Regions from separate parts of the Bacillus sp. Pc3 genome, predicted to be linked through region 1. Evidence: riboswitches for the same ligand, from Rfam matches in the RefSeq annotation. Region 1 holds a riboswitch; each other region holds the start of a gene.
The links. Region 1 has a riboswitch for S-adenosylmethionine ahead of metK (methionine adenosyltransferase). Riboswitches for the same ligand answer to the same signal wherever they lie in the genome.

Region 1 (5,651 bases):
AGCCGTTTCCTTCGCTACGTCAACCTCACTGAAGCCCTGCTGCTCAAAACCGACGGAAAATGTTTTAAGGCTCGGGTGAAATTCTTTCGCAACTGAGACGATAAAAGAAGAGTCAATACCGCCGGATAGAAACGAACCGACAGGCACGTCACTTCTCATGTGGACTTTGACAGAGTCAAAGATTGCGTCTCTGACTTCTTTCACCAATTTATCTTCATCAGACTGAACAGGCTTGAAGTTCGCTTTGAAATATGTTTTAAACGCGATGTCGCCTTCCGGACGGATCGTAAACTGGCTGCCCGGCTCGACTTTTTTCACTTCAGCGTCAAGCGTGCTCGGTTCAGGAACGAATTGGAAAGACATATATTGCTGTAAAGAAGCTGTATCAAGATCAATGCCGTTTTGAGCGGCCATTAAACTTTTTCTTTCAGATGCAAAATATACTTTGTCCCCGATGGTTGTGTAATACAGCGGTTTAATGCCGAACGGGTCTCTCGCGCCGTACATGACGCGGTCAGCTTTGTTCCAGATTAAAAACGCAAACATTCCGCGAAGCTTTGAAGCAGCTTCTTCTTTATAATGACGGTATGTCGCAAGGAGCACTTCGGTATCGGAATCTGTATTGAAAGTGTAGCCTTTCGCTTCAAGCTCTTCTCTCAATTCAATGTAGTTATAGATTTCGCCGTTAAAAATGATCCAATATTTTTCGTCTTCATATGATAAAGGCTGTCCGCCGTTTTCTACGTCAATAATACTGAGCCGTCTGAAGCCGAATCCGACGTGCTCGTCATGATAATACCCATCGCTGTCAGGACCGCGGTGAACGATCATTTGGTTCATTTGTTTGATTAGCTCTTCTTGATCTGCGGTTTGAGTTAATGGATGCTTATTAAAAACACCGACAAATCCACACATAGTATAGCCTCCATAAGTGTAATTTTCTAATTGGACCCCCTTTTTATAGACGCTTTGTTACGCCATTGGTTTCACGCTATGTAAAAAATAAGCATGGCAGCATCTACAAAAAGGGAAAGCCGCTTAAGTAAGCGGCTATAAAATTATTCTCCTAGTGCTTCTTTGCGAAGCGCATCCGCCTTGTCAGTACGCTCCCAAGGAAGATCCACATCATGACGTCCGAAGTGGCCGTAAGCAGCTGTCTGCTTATAGATCGGGCGGCGCAGATCAAGCATTTTAATAATGCCGGCAGGTCTCAGGTCGAAGTTATTCCGTACGACTTCGATCAGTTTTTCTTCAGAAGCTTTTCCTGTATCAAATGTATTGATAGAAATAGAAACAGGCTGTGCCACGCCGATTGCGTATGCAAGCTGCACTTCACAAGAATCAGCAAGACCTGCTGCCACGATGTTTTTCGCTACGTATCTCGCAGCGTATGCCGCAGAACGGTCTACCTTCGTCGCATCCTTACCGGAGAATGCGCCGCCGCCGTGGCGTGCATATCCGCCGTATGTGTCAACGATGATTTTACGGCCGGTAAGACCCGCATCACCTTGAGGTCCGCCGATTACGAAACGTCCCGTAGGGTTGATGAAGTATTTTGTTTCTTCATCGATCAGTTCCTCAGGCACGACAGGATTAATGACATGCTCTTTCAGATTGCGCTGAATCTGCTCAAGCGTAATTTCCGGGTGGTGCTGAGTTGAAATGACGATCGCGTCGATGCGGACCGGCTTGTTGTTTTCATCATATTCAACGGTAACTTGCGTTTTGCCGTCAGGGCGAAGGTACGGAAGAATGTCTTCTTTGCGGACTTCGCTCAAACGGCGGGCTAATTTATGCGCTAAAGAGATCGGAAGCGGCATAAGCTCTTTCGTTTCGTTACACGCATAACCGAACATCAGGCCTTGGTCTCCCGCTCCGATTGCTTCGATTTCAGCATCGCTCATTGTGCCTTCACGCGCTTCAAGAGCCTGATCGACACCCATTGCGATATCCGCAGACTGTTCATCAATTGATGTTAAAACAGCGCAAGTCTCCGCATCAAATCCATATTTGGCGCGTGTGTAGCCGATTTCTTTAATCGTTTCACGGACTGTTTTCGGAATGTCAACGTATGTTGATGTAGTAATCTCTCCGCTTACCAGCACAAGTCCTGTCGTTACAGATGTTTCGCAGGCTACGCGCGCGTTCGGGTCATTTTTTAAAATCTCATCTAAGATACTGTCAGAAATTTGGTCACAGATTTTGTCCGGATGACCCTCAGTAACAGATTCAGATGTAAATAGTCGACGGTTTTTACTCATTCACTTTTCCTCCTGAAAAAAGATCTTTTGCAAGACCTTTTCATATGATACGGAACTCGCTCCCTCTTAATACAATGTCATACTATATCAGAGAATGTTAATTGGCATATTTTATGAAATAAAAAAACCTTTTCCACTCGAGGAAAGGGTTTGGTCTGTGTGCCTTTCACTCTTATCGCTCAAGGAAAATATTAAACCTTGCATCAGGTTAGCACCTTGGTTTCCCACAGTGTTTTCACCTGCTTTTTTACAGAGAAACCGGTTGCTGGGCTTCATCGGGCCTGTCCCTCCGCCAGCTCGGGATAAGAGTATCCGCTCAATGAAATATCTTATCGTAAAAGGGCGGAAAGTGTCAATATGAATTAAAGCGATTACGCGCCTTTATTTCGGGAAGCAATGGAAAAACACAAACAAAAAACCGCAAATAGTATAGACTATTTTCAGATATATGTTATACTAATTCCACATTCAGCGAAATACAAATAAACCGGCAAAGGAAGGTTTTTATGAAATTAGTTGATTTAACCGCAGATCTTCAAGCATTACTTGCAAGTCCGAATGTGCATCATAATTTATCGGCTCCAAAACTTACCGAAAAAGTGATCAGCCGAAATGAAGGAACGCTGACATCAACGGGCGCCGTACGCGCCACCACCGGCGCATATACAGGCCGGTCACCTAAAGATAAATTTATCGTCCGTGAACAAAGCACAGAAAATCAAATTGATTGGGGCGCGGTGAATCAGCCCATTTCTGAAGAGGCATTTGAAAAGCTGTACGCCAAAGTCGTCAGCTACTTAAAACAGCGGGATGAACTGTTTGTGTTTGAAGGATTCGCGGGAGCGGATGAAAAATACAGACTCCCGATTACAGTCGTAAATGAATTTGCGTGGCACAATTTATTCGCGCGCCAGCTGTTTATCAGACCGGAGACGGATGAAAGAGACAGGCAAGCGCAGCCTTTCACCATTCTCTCAGCTCCGCATTTTAAAGCAGATCCCGAGACAGACGGCACGCATTCGGAAACATTTATCATTGTCTCTTTCGAAAAGCGCGTCATTTTAATCGGCGGCACCGAATACGCCGGAGAAATGAAAAAATCAATATTCTCCATTATGAACTTCCTGCTTCCGCAGCAGGATATACTGCCGATGCACTGCTCAGCCAATGTCGGTGAAAAAGGCGATGTCGCCCTGTTTTTCGGCCTTTCCGGCACAGGGAAAACGACGCTTTCAGCCGATGCGGACCGCAAACTGATCGGCGATGACGAGCACGGCTGGTCAGATTCCGGCGTTTTCAACATTGAAGGCGGATGTTACGCTAAATGTATCAATCTGAGCGAGGAAAAAGAACCGCAGATTTTTCGTGCGATCCGCTTCGGGTCTGTTCTTGAGAATGTCGTGCTTGATGAAAAAACGGGTGAAGCGGATTACGACAATTCCTTCTACACGGAAAACACAAGAGCCGCATATCCGATTGAGATGATCGGCAATATCGTGCAGCCGAGCATTGCCGGCCATCCGCAGGCGATCGTCTTTTTAACGGCGGACGCATTCGGCGTGCTCCCTCCGATCAGCAAACTGACGAAGGAACAGGCGATGTATCACTTCTTAAGCGGGTACACCAGTAAACTCGCGGGAACCGAGCGCGGCGTGACATCTCCGCAAACGACTTTCTCGACGTGCTTCGGTTCACCGTTCCTTCCGCTTCCGGCGCATGTATATGCCGAAATGCTCGGGCATAAAATCGACGAACACGGCGTTCAAGTCTTCCTGGTCAACACAGGCTGGACCGGCGGAGGGTACGGAGTCGGAGAACGGATGAAACTTTCGTATACAAGAGCGATGGTCAAGGCCGCTATTGAAGGCAGACTGAACCAGACTGACATGACGGCAGACAGCATTTTCGGCCTGCGCAGTCCCGTTCATGTTCCGGGCGTTCCGGATGAAGTTCTTCAGCCTGAAAACACATGGAGCGATAAACAGGCATACAACGAAAAAGCGCTGTTTTTAGCCAATGAGTTTAAAGAAAACTTTAAAAAGTTTTCCCATGCGGACTCGATTGCCAAAGCCGGCGGACCTCTCGTGTAATCAAAAAAGCCAAGGGCGTTTATGCCCTCGGCTTTTGTTTTTTCAGTTTGTCGAATGAAGCGACGTGAGTCTGTATGTAATGCTTGTCCGGCCGTTCGCCCATTCGAGCTTCTGGACTTCGCCGGTGCCGGATTTCTCGCCGGTTTTCGTTTTGCGCACGTCCATCGGAATATCAAGAGGATAGACGCGGTAGCCCTCTTTCTCCAATAAAAAGATATTTTCCTCTATCCTTTTTTCATTGCCTTTTGTCACAATCATGGTATTAAATTCAACAGGCATTCCCAAAATGAAAATCCCCTTTCATTCTCTTATTCTTTATTATCATAACATAAATCAGGCATCTTACCGTGTCTTCATCCATTCCGCCAGCCGCCGGACAATGCGTCTGTTTTCCTGCGGCGGAAAATAATGCGTAAAACCGCTGTAATACCAAGTTTCCACCGGTTTCCCCGCCTCTTTCAGCTTGTCCTCGATCATTCGGGCGTGTTCGATCGAAACATTCTCATCATTCTCTCCATGGATGAGCAGCACAGGGGCCTGAATGCGGTCTGCTTTTTCAAACGGCGAACGCCATCTGTATTCATCCGGCACCTTTTTCGGCGTGCCCCCGATCACCCGCTTCATCATCCGCCGCATATCCTTCCGCTCTTCATAAGTAAGCACCATATCGCTCACACCGCCCCATGATACGAGCGAAGCCGCTTGATGCCCCATTTCAATCGCGGTCAAAAGCCCCATGATACCGCCCCGGGAAAAACCGAAAATATGCACCCGCCCTTCCCTGACGTTCGGATGCTCCCGAAGCAGGCGGAAAGCGGAAAACGCGTCCTCTCTGTCCTCTCCCGCAAAATCTTCATTTCCCTCGCCGCCCTGGTTGCCTCTGTAATAAGGCGCAAACACGACAAAGCCTTGGGAAGCAAATTGAACGATTCTTCCGGGGCGTACCATGCCGACATTTTTTATGCCGCCGCGCAAATATAAAAAACCGTCATATGTTCCCGGCGCCGCAGGCTCGGCAAGGAGCCCCTTTACCTTCAGTCCTTCTGACTCATAGCACACCGCAAAGAGGCGGACATGCGGACTCGGAGACGGGAACCTTTTCTTTTCTACCAGCAAAACAATGAGCCTCCTTATATCATCAGTTTTTTTATTCTTTCCCAACGTGAATATGGGCACTCACACATTTTTTATACCCATCATACGATATGTAAAGCAGAAAAGGTTATTTTAACGCTTAAAACAAGGAGGTTACACCGTGAACAAATGGCTCAAAACGGGCTGCGTTTTTGTCATATGCGCC
Region 2 (5,651 bases), 1.6 Mb from region 1:
AAGTGAATGTGGAGATACTCGTCAATCGGCCGCTCAAGGTCAACTGCACGAAAGACCATATTAAACAGGTGATTTTAAATGTCGCGAAAAACGCGCTGGAATCCATGCAGGAAGGCGGCCGGCTGTCCATCTATTTAGAAGCCCGCGATCATAAAGCAGTCATTAAGGTGGCCGACAACGGAATGGGCATTTCTGAAGATATGCTTGAACACATTTTTCTTCCGTTTGTAACGTCAAAGGAAAAAGGCACCGGCCTCGGCCTTGTCGTATGTAAACGAATCATGCTGATGTACGGCGGTTCGATTGACATTCAAAGCGAAGTCGATAAGGGCACAGAGGTCACCATTACCCTTCCTGCCGCTTCTCGATGAAAAAAACACCCTGATCGGGGTGTTTTTTATTTAAAGAAGAGTATGTGTAAGAGGATATACCAGAGGAACGGCATCATAGCCGGCAGATAGTACGAGGCGCTTCGTGAGCCGTGCCAGCGGAAAAATGTGCTGACTGTACGCGGTCATCTTTCGGATGCGGCGCTTGATCAGGAAGCGCATTCAGTCTTCGTTATCTGTTTTATCATCAATCATTTGTTTGCTTCATATGCAGGCATGACGTCACCGCGGGAGAACAAGCCTATTTTCTTCACAAGGCCCTGTATTCCTTGGTGATGTGTACGATCACGGTTTACCAGCTGCTGATACGCGTTCATCAGACAGTCCAGTTCCTGGCTGTGCCTGATCGTGTCATATCCTGTAAACCCTTGCCTGTTAGCCGCATCTATCATCATTTTTCTTTTTTTATCAATAGATACAAGCAATTTTTCTTGTTCAGAATAACTGCCCATTCACTTCACCCCTCACCGCTAAAAGAATAGGAAACAAGTTTGATTGGGTTATTGAGCATTATTACAGATTATACTTTATTTGTAAACATTTTTTTACTAAATAACTTATTTTTTCATTTCATATTGGAATCTTTAGCATGAATACGAGAATAATACCCATTCGGGTAATGATATAAACAGAATGCGGCATATTCAAGATTTAAAAAACAGCCACAGCTGACTTTATATTACAATAAAAAACCTCTCATGCCGGCGGTGCATGAGAGGTTCGGGCGTCTATCAGTTTTGCACACTTTCATTTTCGTAAATCGGCACCCAGCCCTCAGTCGTCACGAAGATTCGGATTGCGACGACCCGGCGGTCTTCCTGAAGCGTAAAGTAGTGGCGGATGTTCTCCGGAACTGAAATCAAATCTCCCGGATTTAAACGGACGTCGAAAAATGTGCCGTCTTTGCCTTGAATGACGAAGATGCCGTGTCCGCTGACGATAAAGCGGACTTCATCATCCGTGTGGTGATGTTCTCTTTGGAAGTTTTTTAATAATTCATCAAGATTCGGCGTGGTGTCTGATAAAGAAATGACATCCTGAGACTGATATCCGCGCCGGGCTGAAATGTCCTGAATCTCCGTGTCAAACGCCGCGAGAATCCGTTCTTTTTCATCTTCGGTTAGGTCGTATTTTTCCGAAAGCTCAGACGGAAGTTTTTCAATGTTCCACTGCTCATAGATCACCTCTTGTTCGTCTAAGAAGCGCGCTACTTCTTCCTGATGTTCAATGAGCGTATTTTTTTCGTCATGAATTCTGATGGTCGCCATTTTCTATTCCTCCTTTTATTTTACCAGCTGCGGCCGAAGTGACAGAAGCTTGAGGTGACAGCTGAATAAAAATTCATAGGCTTCCAGCACCCTTTTCGCTTCAAATGCGGTCCGCCCCCATGCCGTAATGCCGTGATTGCGGATTAACACCGCGCCTGATCCGGCGTCCGCATGGTGCGCGAAGTTTTCGGCCAATGCCGGGATGTGCGCCGGATTGTCAATGATCGGAACGGTCACGGACGCGTTTTCCTCCCATAATCCGAGCGCCTTAATTATCTCCTGCCCCTGAAAAGTGATTTGTTTTTCATCCCCGTAAAGCTCTGAGATGACATTATTATTGACGGTATGGACATGCAGACAGCAGCCCGCGTCTGTCTTTTGGTATAAGTAAGTATGGAGAAGCGTTTCCGCTGAAGGTTTTAAAGAATGGCCGGTCTCAGCGGGCTTCCCGTACTCATCGATTAAGAGAAAATCTTCGTCTGTTTCTTTTCGTTTGTCTTTTCCGCTCGCCGTAACGAGAAAAGTCAGCGGCCCGTCGGATACTTTGATGGAAAGATTCCCGCTCGTTGCCGGGAACCAGTCTCTTTCGGCCAGCTCGCGTTTTACCTCGGCAAGTTCGCGCCAGCGTTCTTCTTTTGCAGCCATGCCTGCACCTCCCCGATGTTTTCAATGCCTGTTTTCACCTCATAAAAATCTTGAAAAGGCAGATGCCGGAGGCCGAGTTCTTTGCATTCAGTCAAAAGATAATCTCTCGCAAAGCACATATCGGACAACTTTGCAGCCTCGACATCCGTGACCGAATCACCGATCATAATGAGAAATTTCTGCTGATCGGATAGCTTACGGATGACTGACGGTTTGCAGCAGCCGCATTGATTGGTACAGTCTCCGTCACAGGCGTGCGGCCAGTCTATATGAATATATTCATTGTCAAAGGATGCATGATTGCAGAAAATCCGCTCCTTTTCTACGATCCCTTCCAAAAGCGGATGCACAAAAAAGTCCATTCCCCCGCTTACGATATAAAACGGGAGGCCGTTTGACCGGACAAACGAGACAAAATCCAAAAAGCCGTCCCGTATTTTCGCATCCTTCAGAATAAAGCCGGTCAGTTCTTCTTTTAAGCTGCTCGGCAGCAGTCCGAACATCCGTCCGACTCCTTCTTGGATTGATATGCTTTTAGACAGAACACCGTCTTTTAATTCAAGCCACTCAGGAGGCGCGAATTGTTTCATCATGCTGACAATGTTGTCGTTCATGGTGACCGTTCCGTCGAAATCACAAATAATCAGCGGTGTGCGGGTCATACGGCTTCCACCCTTCCCCATTTGTCTAATGCGAGCTGAAGATCTTTGCACGACGCGGCTTTTTCTTCAATCGGCTGCGCTTCAAGCACCGCATCAATGATGGCGCGGAACGCTTTTCCCCCGCCCTCGGCTCCTTTCGGATGGCCGTGAATGCCTCCGCCGGCATTGATGATGTGATCGATGCCGAAATCGCGCATCAACAATGGCACCATACCGGGGTGAATGCCTGCTGATGGGACGGCAAACGACGGATGAAAGACATCGTCTTTTACACATTCATCATGGATTGCAAGCGCGGACTCCTTCGGAAGAGCAACGGATCCGTAAGGTGACGGAAATAAACTGAAATCAGCGCCGCAATAGCGGTTCAGCTTGCCGAGCAAAAGCGCATGCGACAAGCCGTAAACGGGAGATGATGTGAACGCGCCGCTGACTGCCGGATGCGCCATGATCGGAAGCGGGATTTCCCTGTCTTCAGCAAGGCTCTGCATCACATCTAAACCGTAAGCGAACACATTCAATAAAAGCGCGTCCGCCCCGAGTTCTGCCGCGCGCCTCGCTTTATCCCGCAATTCAGCGGTCCTTCCCGTAAGGTTTACGGCATACAGCGTTTTATGCCCCGTCTCCTCCCGGGTTTCCTTCAGGACTTGTTTTCCTTCGATAATGCGGGTTTCAAACGGAGCCAGTTCATTTTCAAAGAAAATTTCGTCATCTTTAATAAGATCCACGCCGCCGAGCGCCTGCTGTCTGAGCTGTTCTTTAATGTCGGCGAGATCCCGTCCGATCACGCCTTTAAATATGCTCATCAGAAGCGGTCTTTCAAATTCGCCCAGCAGTTTGCGGATGCCGTATATACCGAATTTCGGCCCGGGAAGGGAGCGTTTAAACCCTTCGGAAAATTCAAGATCAGTCAATTTTATTTTTCCGTCCAGTGACAGCTTTCCGAATACCGTCGTCAGGACGGCCGGAATATCTCTTGAAAAGTTCGCCTCGGGATAGGCGATGGTGATGACGGATTGTGTTTCGTTTTCTGAGGTTCCTTCTTTCTCCTCAACTTTTACGACCCGCCCTTTATGTTTTCTGAGCTGTTCCTGCTTCACCAGGGGCAGGTCAGTCCAGGAGCCTACCGTCAGCCCCGCCGCAATCTGTTCCGCCCGCTTTTCACTGTCCGTTGTGTCTGTCAGAAGATATGTTGCCAATACTTCGCTCATGCGTGAACGCCTCTCTTTCTTTCGCAAAACATAAAAAAACCTCTTCCGTATGAGCAGAAAGAGGCTTCGTGTTATGTCCGAATCTTATCTCTCAGCTCCTGCTGCAAGAATTAGCACCGTGCTTTATCAGTCGGTTGCCGGGCTTCATCGGGCTCGTCCCTCTGCCTGCTCTTGATAAGAATAATGATTTTATAAAGTATTTTGAATTATCGCATTGTTATTCTGATATGTCAATGCTTTTTCGGGTGAAAAGATTCAGTTTCCCGATCCGTTCCGCAGCTTCTTTAAGTCTTTCTTCACTTGTCAGAAGACCGACTCTTATATAGCCTTCCCCCCATTTTCCGAACCCGTTTCCGGCAGCGACCGCGACATCCGCTTTCTCGAGCAGCAGGTCTGAAAACGACTGTGACGTATAACCGTCAGGCACAGGGAGCCATGCAAAAAAAGAGCCCGCCGGAGCCGTTACATCCCAGCCGATATCGCGGCAGGCTTTAATCCATGCATTGCGTCTCGATTCATATCTGTCATTTTGCGCCGCGACGCATGCCTGATCCGCTAAAAGTGCGGCTGCCGCCGCCTGCTGCGCCGCGGGAAACAGGCTGACAAACATATGATCCTGATAAAGGTTGATCGCTTCGATGACAGAAGCGTTTCCGACAGCAAATCCGACCCGCCAGCCCGCCATATTATACGTTTTGGACAAGGTATAGATTTCGATTCCCGTCTCTTTTGCGCCTTCGGTCTGCAAAAAGCTCAGCGGTTTATGCCCGTCAAAGCCGACGGCTCCGTACGCGAAATCATGAACGACACAAATGCCGTTTTGCTCCGCAAAACCGACCGTCTCCTCAAAAAACGCCTCTGTCGCCACAGCGCCGGTCGGATTATTCGGATAATTGAGATACAGCAGCTTCGCCTCGCTCCGCACCTTTTCAGGAATTACGCTGTAATCAGGGAGAAACCCTCTTTCTTCCGTCAGCGGCATCATTTCCATTTTCGCTTTTGCAAGGGCGACGCCTGACCAGTAATCAGGATATCCGGGATCAGGCACCAGAATGGTATCTCCCGGGTTTAAAAGACATTGCGGAAGCTCAACAAGTCCCGCCTTGCCTCCGAACAGCACGGCGACTTCCGTTTCCGGATCAAGCGTGACCCCGTACTCCCTTTCATAAAATGCAGCGGCTGCTTTTTTGAAGCTGTAAGCGCCCCGGAATGATGAGTATTTATGATTTTCCGGCCTTTCGACGGCGCGCTTCATTTCTTCAACGATATGCTGAGGCGTCGGCTGATCAGGGTTTCCCTGCCCTAAATTGATGACGTCTCTGCCTTCTTTCAGCTTTTGATTCACTTTTTGCACCAATGATGCGAAAAATTGTTCCGGCAGCTGTTTGAGTACATCTGAGATTTCAAAGTTCATATTTTCACCTTCTAAAAATGTCTTGAAATGATAGTCCATCATCATATATGGTTAAATAAAAA
Region 3 (5,651 bases), 1.7 Mb from region 1:
TCTCATTGCAGGAGCACGTCAGCATTCCTTTTACATTGTGTAAAGAAAAGCTGTTTCAAGAATCTGTACCGTCTCTGCCCGAACCCCGGCCCGCCGCGCTTTCGGCAGAAGACGCGCTGAGCGTTCACGGGCTGTCATTCTCAAGAGGAGCAGACGTCATTTTTCAGGATGTGAGCTTTTCCGTAAAAAAAGGTTCAATCACCGCGATTGCCGGCCCTAACGGAACAGGAAAAACAACGCTCCTTTCTGCCGCGGCCAAGCTCATCCGTCCGCTGGGCGGAGACATCAAAATAGACGGCAGACCGATTGATTCCTATTCTGAAAAAGAGCTGCGGCGGCTGATCGGATATGTTTTCCAAAATCCTGAACACCAATTTGTCACAGATTCCGCCATTCAAGAGCTGATGTTCGGTTTTGAAAGCAGCAGAGCCGCAAAGGAGAAAGCTCTTCAGCTGTTAACCCGATTCGGCCTGAGACGCCATGCCTCACAGCATCCGTTTTCTTTAAGCCAAGGACAAAAACGCAGGCTCAGCGTCGCGACGATGCTTATGCACAATGTGAACGTTTTGATGCTTGATGAACCGACTTTCGGACAGGATGCCAAAACGGCGCGGGAGTGTATGCAAATGCTCCGTGAGATTCAAAAGGAAGGAACGGCTGTTTTGATGGTGACACACGATATGGAACTCGTCTCAGATTATGCCGACACGATCCTTGTGCTCTGCGGCACGAAACTGGTATTCCGGGGAACTCCCGACGCTTTATTTTCTGATAACACCGGGATCGCCGAGCAGGCGCATTTGGCTTTACCGCTGCGGTATGAATGGATGAAACACGACAGGAGGCGGAGAAATGAACTTGCGGCTGGAGGCTGTTAACCCGTCAATAAAGGCGGCGGCTGTATTGTTATGCGTCATTATGCTGTCGTTTATTTATAATCCGTACACCCCTGCTTTGTTTTATATCATCATTGCGGGAGGCGTCCTCTCGGCGGGGCGTGTGCCGCTGAAAAAATGGCTGCTGTTCACGATTCCGTTTGTCATTCTGGCCTTCGGTTCTTTATGGACAGCCGCCGTATTCGGAAACGTCCCGACAACCGGAAGCAACCTGCTGTTTAAGCTCGGGCCGATTGCCGTCAACAGTGATAACGCGGCGCTCGGGATTTCTATCGCGTTTCGTATTTTATGTTTTTCCGCTTTGTCGATGATGTTTCTTTTCACAACCGATCCGATTCTGTTCATGCTCAGTCTGATTCAGCAGTGTAAGCTGCCGCCCAAGCTTGCATACGGCGTTATCGCGGGGTTCCGGTTTCTCCCTCTTCTGAAAGATGAAATCCTGATCATCCGGCAGGCGCACAGAATCAGGGGCGCGGCGTCTGATTCCGGGCTGAAAGGAAAGCTCTCCGCCTTCAGGCGCTTCACCATTCCGCTATTGGCAGGCGCAATCAGAAAGGCGGAACGCACGGCGATCGCGATGGAATCTAAAGGCTTTACGGGGAGCCGAAACCGCACGTTTTACAGAACTGTTACCGTGCGCCGCGCCGACTGGTGCTTTTTCCTGCTCGTGCTTCTGTTATTCGGGGCAAGCTGGCTCATTTCATTGTTGTTTGTATAAAAACAGGCCGCCGGAGTGATTCGGCAGCCTGTTTTGTTATGTATGTTATTGATGATAATTGAGAGCCTGAGCGAGATTGGACTTGACCGTAATATCTGAGAAATTAATGCCGAGCTGTACGGCGGTTTGAGCGATTTCCGGCCTGATTCCGGATAAAGTGGACGTGACGCCGATCAATTTCAGCGCCTCAATTAATTTAAAAATCTGATGCGCCACCATCGTATCGACAACCACTACACCCGACAGGTCAATTAGCAGATGTTCAATCAGCCGTTTTGCACATGTGCTCAGCGTATTTTCAAGAATGAATTTGGCGCGCTCCGTGTCAATATCGCCGACAAGCGGCAGCAGCGCCGTCCGTTTGCTCAGCGTGATAACCGGCGAGCTTAACTCCAAAATCATTTCTCTTTGCGCATTCAGCTGCATTTTTGAGTTATGCTCGGCATGATCGACAAACGTGTAAATCGTAAAATCAAATACTTGTACAATTAAATTCTCCCATTTCTTCCTTTCCCCCTGTGCAAACGAAGATTCATGTTTATCGGCAAACGCATTATAATAACTGACGTATAGTCTCCGGTTTCTCATGAATTCACGGACCACATACTGGACGGGAGTATCCAGATGCTTCTGGTCTTTCGCAAGCTCAATCACCCACCGCTCGAACTCTTCTAAAAATTCTTTTTCCGGCATGATATACATTTTATTAATATGCCGGTAAAATTCTTTATCCTGCTCCGTCAGTTCTTCTGTGATGACGGGATTTGTCAAAGAATAAATCGAATTCGGATCCGAATCTTCCATCGTTTCGATCCACTCTTTCGCAATTTGATCCACTTGTTCTGAAAAATAGTTGTACAATGCTTCACTTATCTTCATATCTCTTCTCCTTTCCCATTTCCAATTATAGCGTCAGCGGATCATGAATGAAAATAAAAGCTGTTAAACTATCCATTTATTTGAAATTTTTTAGTACGATAGATTACGCCTTTTTTATGAAAATGCTTCAAATGACTCTTTCCGGCCGGCATGCTCTGCCATAAAATAGTAGCAACACCCTTGTATCCACTCGCAAGCATAAAAAAGGAGGGCTTTTTTATGAATGGTGAAATGCATTTGATTCCTTATGTCACGGATGAACAGATCATGGAGGTAAACGAGCTTCCAGAGGGTATTAAAGTGATTAAGGCGCCAGAGTTGTGGGCAAAAGGGTTTAAAGGCAAGGATATTAAAATCGCGGTGCTTGACACAGGCTGCGACATCAATCATCCTGATTTGAAAGACCGGATTGTCGGCGGGAAAAACTTCACCGATGATGACGAAGGCAAAGAAGACGCGATTTCCGATTATAACGGACACGGGACACACGTTTCCGGAACGATTGCCGCCAATGATTCAAACGGCGGAATTTCGGGTGTCGCGCCGGAAGCAAGCCTTTTAATCGTTAAAGTTCTCGGCGGTCAAAACGGCAGCGGCAAATACGAATGGATCATTAACGGCATCAACTACGCCGTTGAACAAAAGGCCGATATCATTTCCATGTCACTCGGCGGGCCAAGCGATGTGCCTGAATTGAAAGAAGCCGTCACAAATGCGGTAAAAAGCGGTGTTCTGGTCGTTTGCGCGGCAGGAAACGAAGGCGACGGAGACGAGCGTACAGAGGAACTGTCGTATCCGGCCGCTTACAACGAAGTGATCGCAGTCGGATCAGTCTCAATCGCCCGTAAATCGTCTGAATTTTCAAACGCCAACAAAGAGATTGACCTGGTGGCTCCGGGAGAAAATATTCTCTCCACCCTTCCCAACCATAAATACGGGAAACTGACGGGCACTTCAATGGCCGCCCCGCATGTGAGCGGAGCGCTTGCCTTAATAAAAGGGCTTGAACAGGACGCGTTTCAGCGGACGCTTTCTGAGACTGAAGTCTACGCCCAGCTCGTGCGGCGGACCCTTCCTTTGGACATCGCCAAAACATTGGCCGGGAACGGATTCCTGTATTTAGACGCGCCTGAAGTGCTGATGGAAAGAGCCGAACAGGCACAGCTGCTGTCTTTCTGATATTTTTCTCATATAATGATTGATCAGCTTGTCACATCACTAATTTTTAAAATGTGAGATTTTCTATTGACAGTGATCTGAATAAGCTGATAAGATAACCAACAAATGATGTAACTTTTCAAAAAAATTGAAATATTTTCTCTTATCGAGAGTTGGGCGAGGGATTGGCCTTTTGACCCCAACAGCAACCGACCGTAATTCCATTGTGAAATGGGGCGCGTGATTTTTGCGCCGAGACGAATGTCTCATAAGGCACGGTGCTAATTCCATCAGACGTGATCTGAGAGATAAGAGAGGCTTGCATTTTGAAGTTAAAGCCTCTTTCTCTCATGAGAAAGAGGCTTTTTTGTTACATCTCACTTAAAGGAGGAAACTTAATGACAACAATCAAAACTTCGAACCTCGGTTTTCCGAGAATCGGCTTGAACAGAGAATGGAAAAAAGCGCTTGAGGCTTATTGGAAAGGTAAAACTGATAAAGAAACGTTTCTTAAAGAGCTTGACGGTTTATTCTTATCAGCTGTCAAAACACAGCTTGACCAACATGTCGATATCGTGCCGGTCTCTGATTTCACCCATTATGACCATGTGCTTGATACCGCCGTCAGCTTTAACTGGATTCCGGAAAGATTCCGCAGCATCACGGATCCCGTTGATACATACTTTGCGATTGCCCGCGGTGTAAAAGACGCCGTTTCCAGTGAAATGACGAAATGGTTTAATACCAACTACCATTACATCGTCCCTGAATATGACGAAAGCATTGAATTCCGTCTGACGAGAAACAAACAGCTTGACGACTACCGCCGGATCAAAGAAGAATTCGGAGCGGAAACAAAACCTGTCATCGTCGGTCCGTACACATTCGTCACACTTGCGAAAGGATACGAAGAATCAGAAGCGAAAGCGATTCAAAAACGCCTTGTTCCTCTTTATGTGCAGCTGCTGAAAGAACTTGAAGCTGAAGGCGTAAAATGGGTTCAGATCGATGAGCCGGCCCTTGTGACAGCTTCTTCTGAAGACGTCCGTGCCGCAAAAGAACTCTATGAAGCGATCACAAAAGAGCTTTCAGGACTGAATGTCCTCCTGCAGACATACTTCGATTCGGTTGATGCATATGAAGAACTCGTTTCTTATCCCGTACAGGGAATCGGGCTTGACTTCGTGCATGATAAAGGCAGAAACCTTGATCAGCTGAAAAAGCACGGCTTCCCGAAAGATAAAGTGCTGGCAGCCGGTGTGATCGACGGCCGCAACATTTGGAAAATCGATGTTGAAGAACGCCTGGACGCGGCTCTGGATATCCTCAGCCACGCTGATGTTGAGGAGTTATGGATTCAGCCTTCAAGCAGCCTTCTGCACGTGCCGGTGGCGAAACACCCTGACGAGCATCTTGAAAAGGATTTGCTGAACGGCCTGTCATACGCTAAAGAAAAACTGGCTGAACTCGGCGTCTTAAAAGAAGGGCTTCTGTCCGGCAAAGCGGCCGTCAGTGAGCAGATCGAAGAATCAAAAGCGGCACTTAAGGCTTTAAAAGCATTCGCAACAGGAGCGAACTCAGCTCAAAAAGAAGAGCTGAATCAGCTGACGGAAAAAGATTTCTCCCGTCCGGCAAGCTTTGAAGAACGATTGGCGCTGCAGAATGAATCACTCGGTCTTCCCCTTCTGCCGACGACGACAATCGGAAGCTTCCCTCAATCTGCAGAGGTGCGGAGCGCACGGCAAAAATGGCGGAAAAAAGATTGGACGGATGAACAGTACCAAGCCTTTATTAATGCGGAAACGAAGCGCTGGGTTGACATTCAGGAAGAAATCGGCTTAGACGTGCTCGTTCACGGAGAATTCGAGCGGACGGACATGGTCGAATACTTCGGTGAAAAACTGGCCGGATTCGCCTTTACGAAATATGCATGGGTGCAGTCTTACGGTTCACGCTGCGTACGTCCGCCTGTCATTTTCGGAGATGTCGAATTTATCGAA
Region 4 (5,651 bases), 1.8 Mb from region 1:
AAATCTTCGGCGTTTTCGACTCCGACGCTCAGGCGCAGAAGGCCGTCTGTGATGCCGCGTTTCTCCCTCTCAGCTTTCGGCATGGCGGCATGCGACATGGCTGCAGGGTATGAGAGAATGGATTCGACGGCGCCGAGGCTGACGGCAAATACCGGAAGCGATACGTTTTCGACCAGCTTTTTGACGGCTTCTTTGCTTTCCAATTCAAAGGACAGGACGGCGCCCGCTCCGCTCGCTTGCCGTTTATGGGTATCGGCTCCCGGGTGTCCGGCAAGGCCGGGATAGTAAACGTTTTTGACGGCGGGATGCCCGTCAAAATAGGCAGCCAGCCGCTCAGCCGTCCGGCTCGCTTTTTCCAGTCTGACCTGCAATGTTTTTAAGCCTCTCAATACGAGCCAACAGTCCTGAACGCCGAGCACCGCTCCAAATGAGTTTTGCAGCTTATACAGCTGATTGCCGAGCTCTTCATCTTTTACGGCGGCAAGGCCTGACAGCACGTCACTGTGTCCGCTTAAAAATTTCGTCGCACTGTGGAGCACGATATCTACACCGAGATCAAGCGGACGCTGCAGAGCAGGCGTCATGAAAGTATTGTCAAGGTATGTCAGACAGCCGTGATCCTTTGCCAGTTTGACGACGCCCTTAATATCCGTGATGCCGAGCGTCGGATTTGACGGTGTTTCCATATAGATGGCTTTCGTGTTCGGGCGGATGGTTCGGGCGACCGCTTCTGTGTCCGTCATATCGACAAAGGTATGTTCAATTCCGAAACGGGACAGAACCTCAGTCACCATGCGGAATGTTCCGCCGTACACATCCTCCGTGACGAGGACATGGTCGCCTTGGGATAAGAGCAGAAACGCCGTCGAAATCGCCGCCATTCCCGAGCTGAAAGCAAAGCCTCTCGTTCCGCCTTCAAGACCTGCGATCGTTTCTTCAAGCGCTGTTCTTGTCGGTGTGCCTGAGCGGCTGTAGTCATATGTCCCGAATTCTTCAAATGAAGACTGATGGAATGTGGAAGCATGCTGGATCGGGACGCTGACGGCTCCGGTGGCTCCGTCTGTTTTAAATGGATTGTGCACGAGCTGGGTTTCCAGCGTCCAATTGTGATTACTCATATGACACGGCCCCCCTCTTTTACTTGCTGTAATGCCTGCTTTACATCCCGCTTCAAATCTTCTGCATGTTCAATGCCCACTGAAAATCTCAGCAGACGGTTGCAGACGCCGTTTGCAATACGGATGTCTTCAGGAATATCCATGTGCGTCTGTGTCGCGGGGTATGTAATAAAGCTTTCCACCCCGCCGAGACTTTCTGCGAAACAGATCGTTTTCAGCGCCTTTAAAAACGGATTGACCCATTCCTCTTTTTGCAGCCGGAAAGACAGCATCCCGCCTTTTCCGGGATATAACACATCGGCGATTTCTTCTTCCTGTTCTAAAAATTCTGCAAGTTCACGGGCGTTATCTTCATGACGGCGCATTCTGAGTCCGAGTGTTTTCATCCCTCTCATTAAAAGCCACGAATCAAACGGCGAAAGAACCGCGCCGATCGCATTTTGGTGATTAAACATGATCTCGCCGAGCTCTTCATCCTTTACGACAGCCAGACCGGCAAGGAGATCATTGTGCCCGCCTAAATATTTTGTGGCGCTGTGAATGACGATGTCCGCTCCCAGTTCAAGCGGGCGCTGGAGCACCGGGGTATAAAACGTATTATCCACAATCAAAAGCAGGCCGGCTTCTTTCGTAATCCGGGCGATTTTTTCAATGTCCGCCTCCTGCATTAACGGGTTTGTCGGTGTTTCAACAAATACCGCTTTCGTGTTTTCCGTTATTTTGGAGCGTAAACAGTCTTCATCGCTGAAATCATCGTAAATAAAGCTTAAGCCGTATTTTCTCCATTCGTTTTCAAACAAACGGTACGTGCCTCCGTATAAATCGGAGGATACAATCAATTCATCCCCGCTTTTAAATAAAGCCATAATCGTTTGAATGGCTGCCATTCCCGAGCTGAAAGCAAAGCCTCTCGCACCGTGTTCCAACACGGCGATAGCGTCTTCAACGAGCTGGCGTGTCGGGTTTTTCGTGCGCACGTAATCAAAACCTGTAGATTCTCCAATTCCTCTATGTCGGTAAGCGGTGGACAGATAAATCGGCGGACTGACCGTTCCCGTTGCTTCTTCGCTTCTATTTCCGATTTGGGCTAATTTTGTATCAACATGCTGCGTCATCAGTAAGCACCATCCTTTTTCAAAAATAAAAAAGCCCCCTCTTCATAAGAAGAAGGAGCTTTTCTCTTCCTCTTATCTTCCAAGCATGTGAATCGCTTGCTGGATTTAGCACCTTGGCACTTTGCCTTCCCGCGGCAAAGCAAACCGGTTGCTGAGGTTTCAAAGGGCCAGTCCCTCCACCTCTCGTGATAAGAATATTGTTTTGTATTTTCTGATTGTTCTATATTAACGCACTATAAAATGAATTTCAATAACTTTTTATTTATCTGAACTCTCGCAAGAAGTGCATCTGAAGAAAGAAATTTCTAATAATTCATGGTACAATAGGAAAAAACCATCAAGACAAGAAGCGGCCTGGAGGAATGCGAAGTGGCATCAAAAAACGGAATCATTCATGAGAAAAAACTTTTCTCCCATGAGCTTGAAGAGGAAATGACCGTTTTGGTCTACCTGCCCGCCACCTTCTCCCCTCTGTATAAATATCATACGGTCATCGCTCAGGACGGCCATGATTATTTCAGATTAGGGAGAATCGGGCGGCAGGCGGAAGAGCTTATGTCAAAAGGGGAAATTGACCGCTGCATCATTATCGGCGTCCCTTATAAAAATGTGCGGGAGCGAAGAAACACATACCATCCAGAAGGCTCTAAATTCGCCTCATATAAGCGATTTATCGCAAATGAGCTCGTTCCTTTTATCGACAAAGAATACCCGACTTATCAAGTCGGATACGGCCGCACCATGATCGGGGATTCCCTCGGCGGAACCGTTTCGCTTATGACGGCGATTGACTATCCGAACATGTTTGGAAACGTCATCATGCAGTCTCCGTATGTTGACGGGCACGTGCTGGATGCCGTCCGGCAGTCGGAGGATCTCAAACAGATTTCCGTTTATCATCAAATCGGAGAAAAAGAAACCGGCGTTCACACGACAGACGGCCAGGTTCTTGATTTCACCGCGCCGAACGAAGAGCTCAAACAGCTGCTGGAAAGCAAACAGTCTGAATACACGTATGAAACCTTCGACGGGGATCATAAATGGACCTACTGGCAGCCGCTCATCACGCCGGCGCTGAAAAAAATGCTGTAACCATTCATTTAAGGAGGGAACTTTCATGAAATACGGTATTGTTTTATTTCCATCAAAAAAATTACAGGATCTCGCTAATTCGTACCGGAAACGCTACGACCCGAGCTATGCGCTCATTCCGCCGCATCTGACGGTAAGAGATCCGTTTGAAGCGACAGAACAGGAAATCGAGCAGGTCGTATCACAGCTGAGACAGACGGCGAAAGAGTCGCATCCGCTCGTTCTGAAAATCACAAAATACAGCTCGTTTTCTCCTGTGAATAATGTGATATATATGAAAGCAGAGCCGACGGAGGAATTAAAATCTCTGAGTGAGAAATGCTACTCAGGAGCATTATCCGGCGAGCCGGAATACAGCTTCGTTCCGCATGTCACGGTCGGCCAGAAGCTGTCGTCAGATGAACATTCCGACGTACTCGGACAGCTGAAAATGCTGGACATTTCCCACGAAGAAGTCATCGACCGTTTTCACTTGCTCTATCAGCTGGATAACGGCTCATGGACTGTGTACGAAACATTTTTATTAGGCGGAGGAGAATAACTGCTTGGAATCCATCATCGCAAAAACTGAAAAACAGCTGAACGACGCTTTTTTCGTCAGAAAAGAGGTCTTTGTTAAAGAACAGCACGTTCCGGAAGAAGAAGAGATTGATCAATTCGAAGACACGTCAGAGCATATAGTCATATATGACGGCGGCCAGCCGGTCGGAGCCGGCAGATGGCGCTTGAAAAACGGGCATGGAAAATTAGAGCGCATCTGCGTGATGAAAAGCCATCGTTCTTTAGGCGTCGGAGCCATCATTATGCAGGCGCTTGAAAAAGCGGCGGCAGCCAAGGGCGCCGACAGCTTTATCTTACATGCGCAGACGCAGGCCGTTCCGTTTTACGAAAAACAAGGATACCGCGTCACATCCGGCGAAGAATTTCTCGATGCGGGCATCCCCCATCTGGAAATGATAAAGGAACACAAACGATAAAATCAAAAGCACTCCTGTTATATGGCAGGAGTGCTTTTTTTATGAAAATAATACTATTTCATGAATTTTATTGCATTTTATGGAAGGTTAATGTATGTTTAGTATACGAAGTATTACAATTCATACAAAAAATACAATTCATATTTCGGAGGGATAAACATGACGGCACCAAAAGGAAAACACATATTCGGGACTGTTAAAGTGGGCACAAAAGGACAGATTGTCATTCCTAAAGAAGCAAGAGATGTTTTCGATATAAATCCGGGGGATTCACTGCTTATGCTTGGGGATGACCAGCAAGGTATCGCACTTGTTAAACAAGAACTCTTTTTCGAGTTTGCAAAAGATATTTTAAACGCTAAGCAAATCGACGCAGATAGCGAGGATGAGTAAATGCACGCGATTGAGCTGAAGCAATTAACGAAACATTATAAAGAAACCGCCGCCGTTGACCGTCTTGAGTTCTCAGTTGAGAAAGGGGAATTTTTTGCTTTACTCGGTGAGAACGGAGCCGGAAAAACGACATTAATCAGTATGCTTTGCGGACTCCTTTCTCCGGATGACGGTGATGCATCAGTGCTTGGACACAGTATTTTGACTGATTTAGATAAAATAAAACCGAAATTGAATATGTCCCCGCAGGAAACAGCTATCGCTCCTCATCTAACCGTACGGGAAAACTTAGAGTTTATAGCCGGTGTCTACGGAATTCCGAAAAAAGAAGCAAAAAAAAGAACAGATGAGATGCTCGAATTGTTTCAATTAAAAGAGAAAGAAAGAGCAAAAACCAAAACATTATCAGGAGGAATGCAGCGCCGGCTCAGCATCGCAATGGGAATGATCACCAAGCCGGATATTTATTTCTTAGATGAGCCGACATTAGGGCTGGACGTCCGTTCGCGCCGCGAGTTGTGGAAAAATCTTGAGGCATTAAAGGGTGACATGACGATTATTTTAACGACACACTATTTAGAAGAGGCTGAAGCCCTGGCAGATCGTATTTGCATTTTAGAAAATGGGACTTTAAAAGCACTGGGTACGGCGGAGGCCCTGAAAAAGCAAACTCATTCAGCTACATTTGAAGATGCCTTTTTAGCGATTTGTGACGGGGAGGCGGGTCTTTATGCTTGATTTCGCCATTCGCAACCGCAAAGAAATTTTTCGTGACCCCCTGTCTATTATCCTTGGAATCGCACTGCCTGTTATTCTATTGTTTCTGTTTACGGCGATTGAAAAAAATGCGCCGCTTGATACCTTTAAAATTCAGCATTTAGCACCCGGACTCATTGTTTTCGGTTTCGCTTTCCTTACGATGTTCTCTGCATTGCTGATCGCAAAAGACAAACAGA

Region 2: linked by a shared signal. The riboswitch ahead of mtnW (2,3-diketo-5-methylthiopentyl-1-phosphate enolase) and the one ahead of metK (methionine adenosyltransferase) in region 1 are both predicted to bind S-adenosylmethionine.
Region 3: linked by a shared signal. The riboswitch ahead of metE (5-methyltetrahydropteroyltriglutamate--homocysteine S-methyltransferase) and the one ahead of metK (methionine adenosyltransferase) in region 1 are both predicted to bind S-adenosylmethionine.
Region 4: linked by a shared signal. The riboswitch ahead of SB24_RS03905 (methionine biosynthesis PLP-dependent protein) and the one ahead of metK (methionine adenosyltransferase) in region 1 are both predicted to bind S-adenosylmethionine.

Annotation. Positions count from the first base shown of each region.
Region 1 covers NZ_CP010406.1:3,101,725-3,107,375, reverse strand. Annotated here, with positions in the region: gene asnB (asparagine synthase (glutamine-hydrolyzing)) at 1-915, opposite strand, end outside; gene metK (methionine adenosyltransferase) at 1,059-2,261, opposite strand; SAM riboswitch class I at 2,431-2,570, opposite strand; gene pckA (phosphoenolpyruvate carboxykinase (ATP)) at 2,768-4,351, shown strand; gene SB24_RS14940 (DUF2584 domain-containing protein) at 4,394-4,636, opposite strand; gene SB24_RS14935 (alpha/beta hydrolase family protein) at 4,694-5,467, opposite strand; gene SB24_RS14930 (ABC transporter substrate-binding protein) at 5,607-5,651, shown strand, end outside.
Region 2 covers NZ_CP010406.1:756,171-761,821, forward strand. Annotated here, with positions in the region: gene SB24_RS03005 (sporulation kinase KinD) at 1-371, shown strand, start outside; gene SB24_RS03010 (aspartyl-phosphate phosphatase Spo0E) at 581-841, opposite strand; gene SB24_RS03015 (1,2-dihydroxy-3-keto-5-methylthiopentene dioxygenase) at 1,121-1,657, opposite strand; gene SB24_RS03020 (methylthioribulose 1-phosphate dehydratase) at 1,673-2,302, opposite strand; gene mtnX (2-hydroxy-3-keto-5-methylthiopentenyl-1-phosphate phosphatase) at 2,260-2,964, opposite strand; gene mtnW (2,3-diketo-5-methylthiopentyl-1-phosphate enolase) at 2,961-4,175, opposite strand; SAM riboswitch class I at 4,257-4,356, opposite strand; gene SB24_RS03035 (pyridoxal phosphate-dependent aminotransferase) at 4,393-5,589, opposite strand.
Region 3 covers NZ_CP010406.1:788,644-794,294, forward strand. Annotated here, with positions in the region: gene SB24_RS03165 (ABC transporter ATP-binding protein) at 1-878, shown strand, start outside; gene SB24_RS03170 (energy-coupling factor transporter transmembrane component T family protein) at 853-1,614, shown strand; gene SB24_RS03175 (STAS domain-containing protein) at 1,660-2,493, opposite strand; gene SB24_RS03180 (S8 family peptidase) at 2,713-3,672, shown strand; SAM riboswitch class I at 3,812-3,966, shown strand; gene metE (5-methyltetrahydropteroyltriglutamate--homocysteine S-methyltransferase) at 4,050-5,651, shown strand, end outside.
Region 4 covers NZ_CP010406.1:920,171-925,821, forward strand. Annotated here, with positions in the region: gene metC (cystathionine beta-lyase) at 1-1,118, opposite strand, end outside; partial or broken gene SB24_RS03905 (methionine biosynthesis PLP-dependent protein) at 1,111-2,233, opposite strand; SAM riboswitch class I at 2,303-2,428, opposite strand; gene SB24_RS03910 (esterase family protein) at 2,603-3,325, shown strand; gene SB24_RS03915 (YjcG family protein) at 3,351-3,866, shown strand; gene SB24_RS03920 (GNAT family N-acetyltransferase) at 3,871-4,302, shown strand; gene SB24_RS03925 (AbrB/MazE/SpoVT family DNA-binding domain-containing protein) at 4,462-4,695, shown strand; gene SB24_RS03930 (ABC transporter ATP-binding protein) at 4,696-5,433, shown strand; gene SB24_RS03935 (ABC transporter permease) at 5,426-5,651, shown strand, end outside.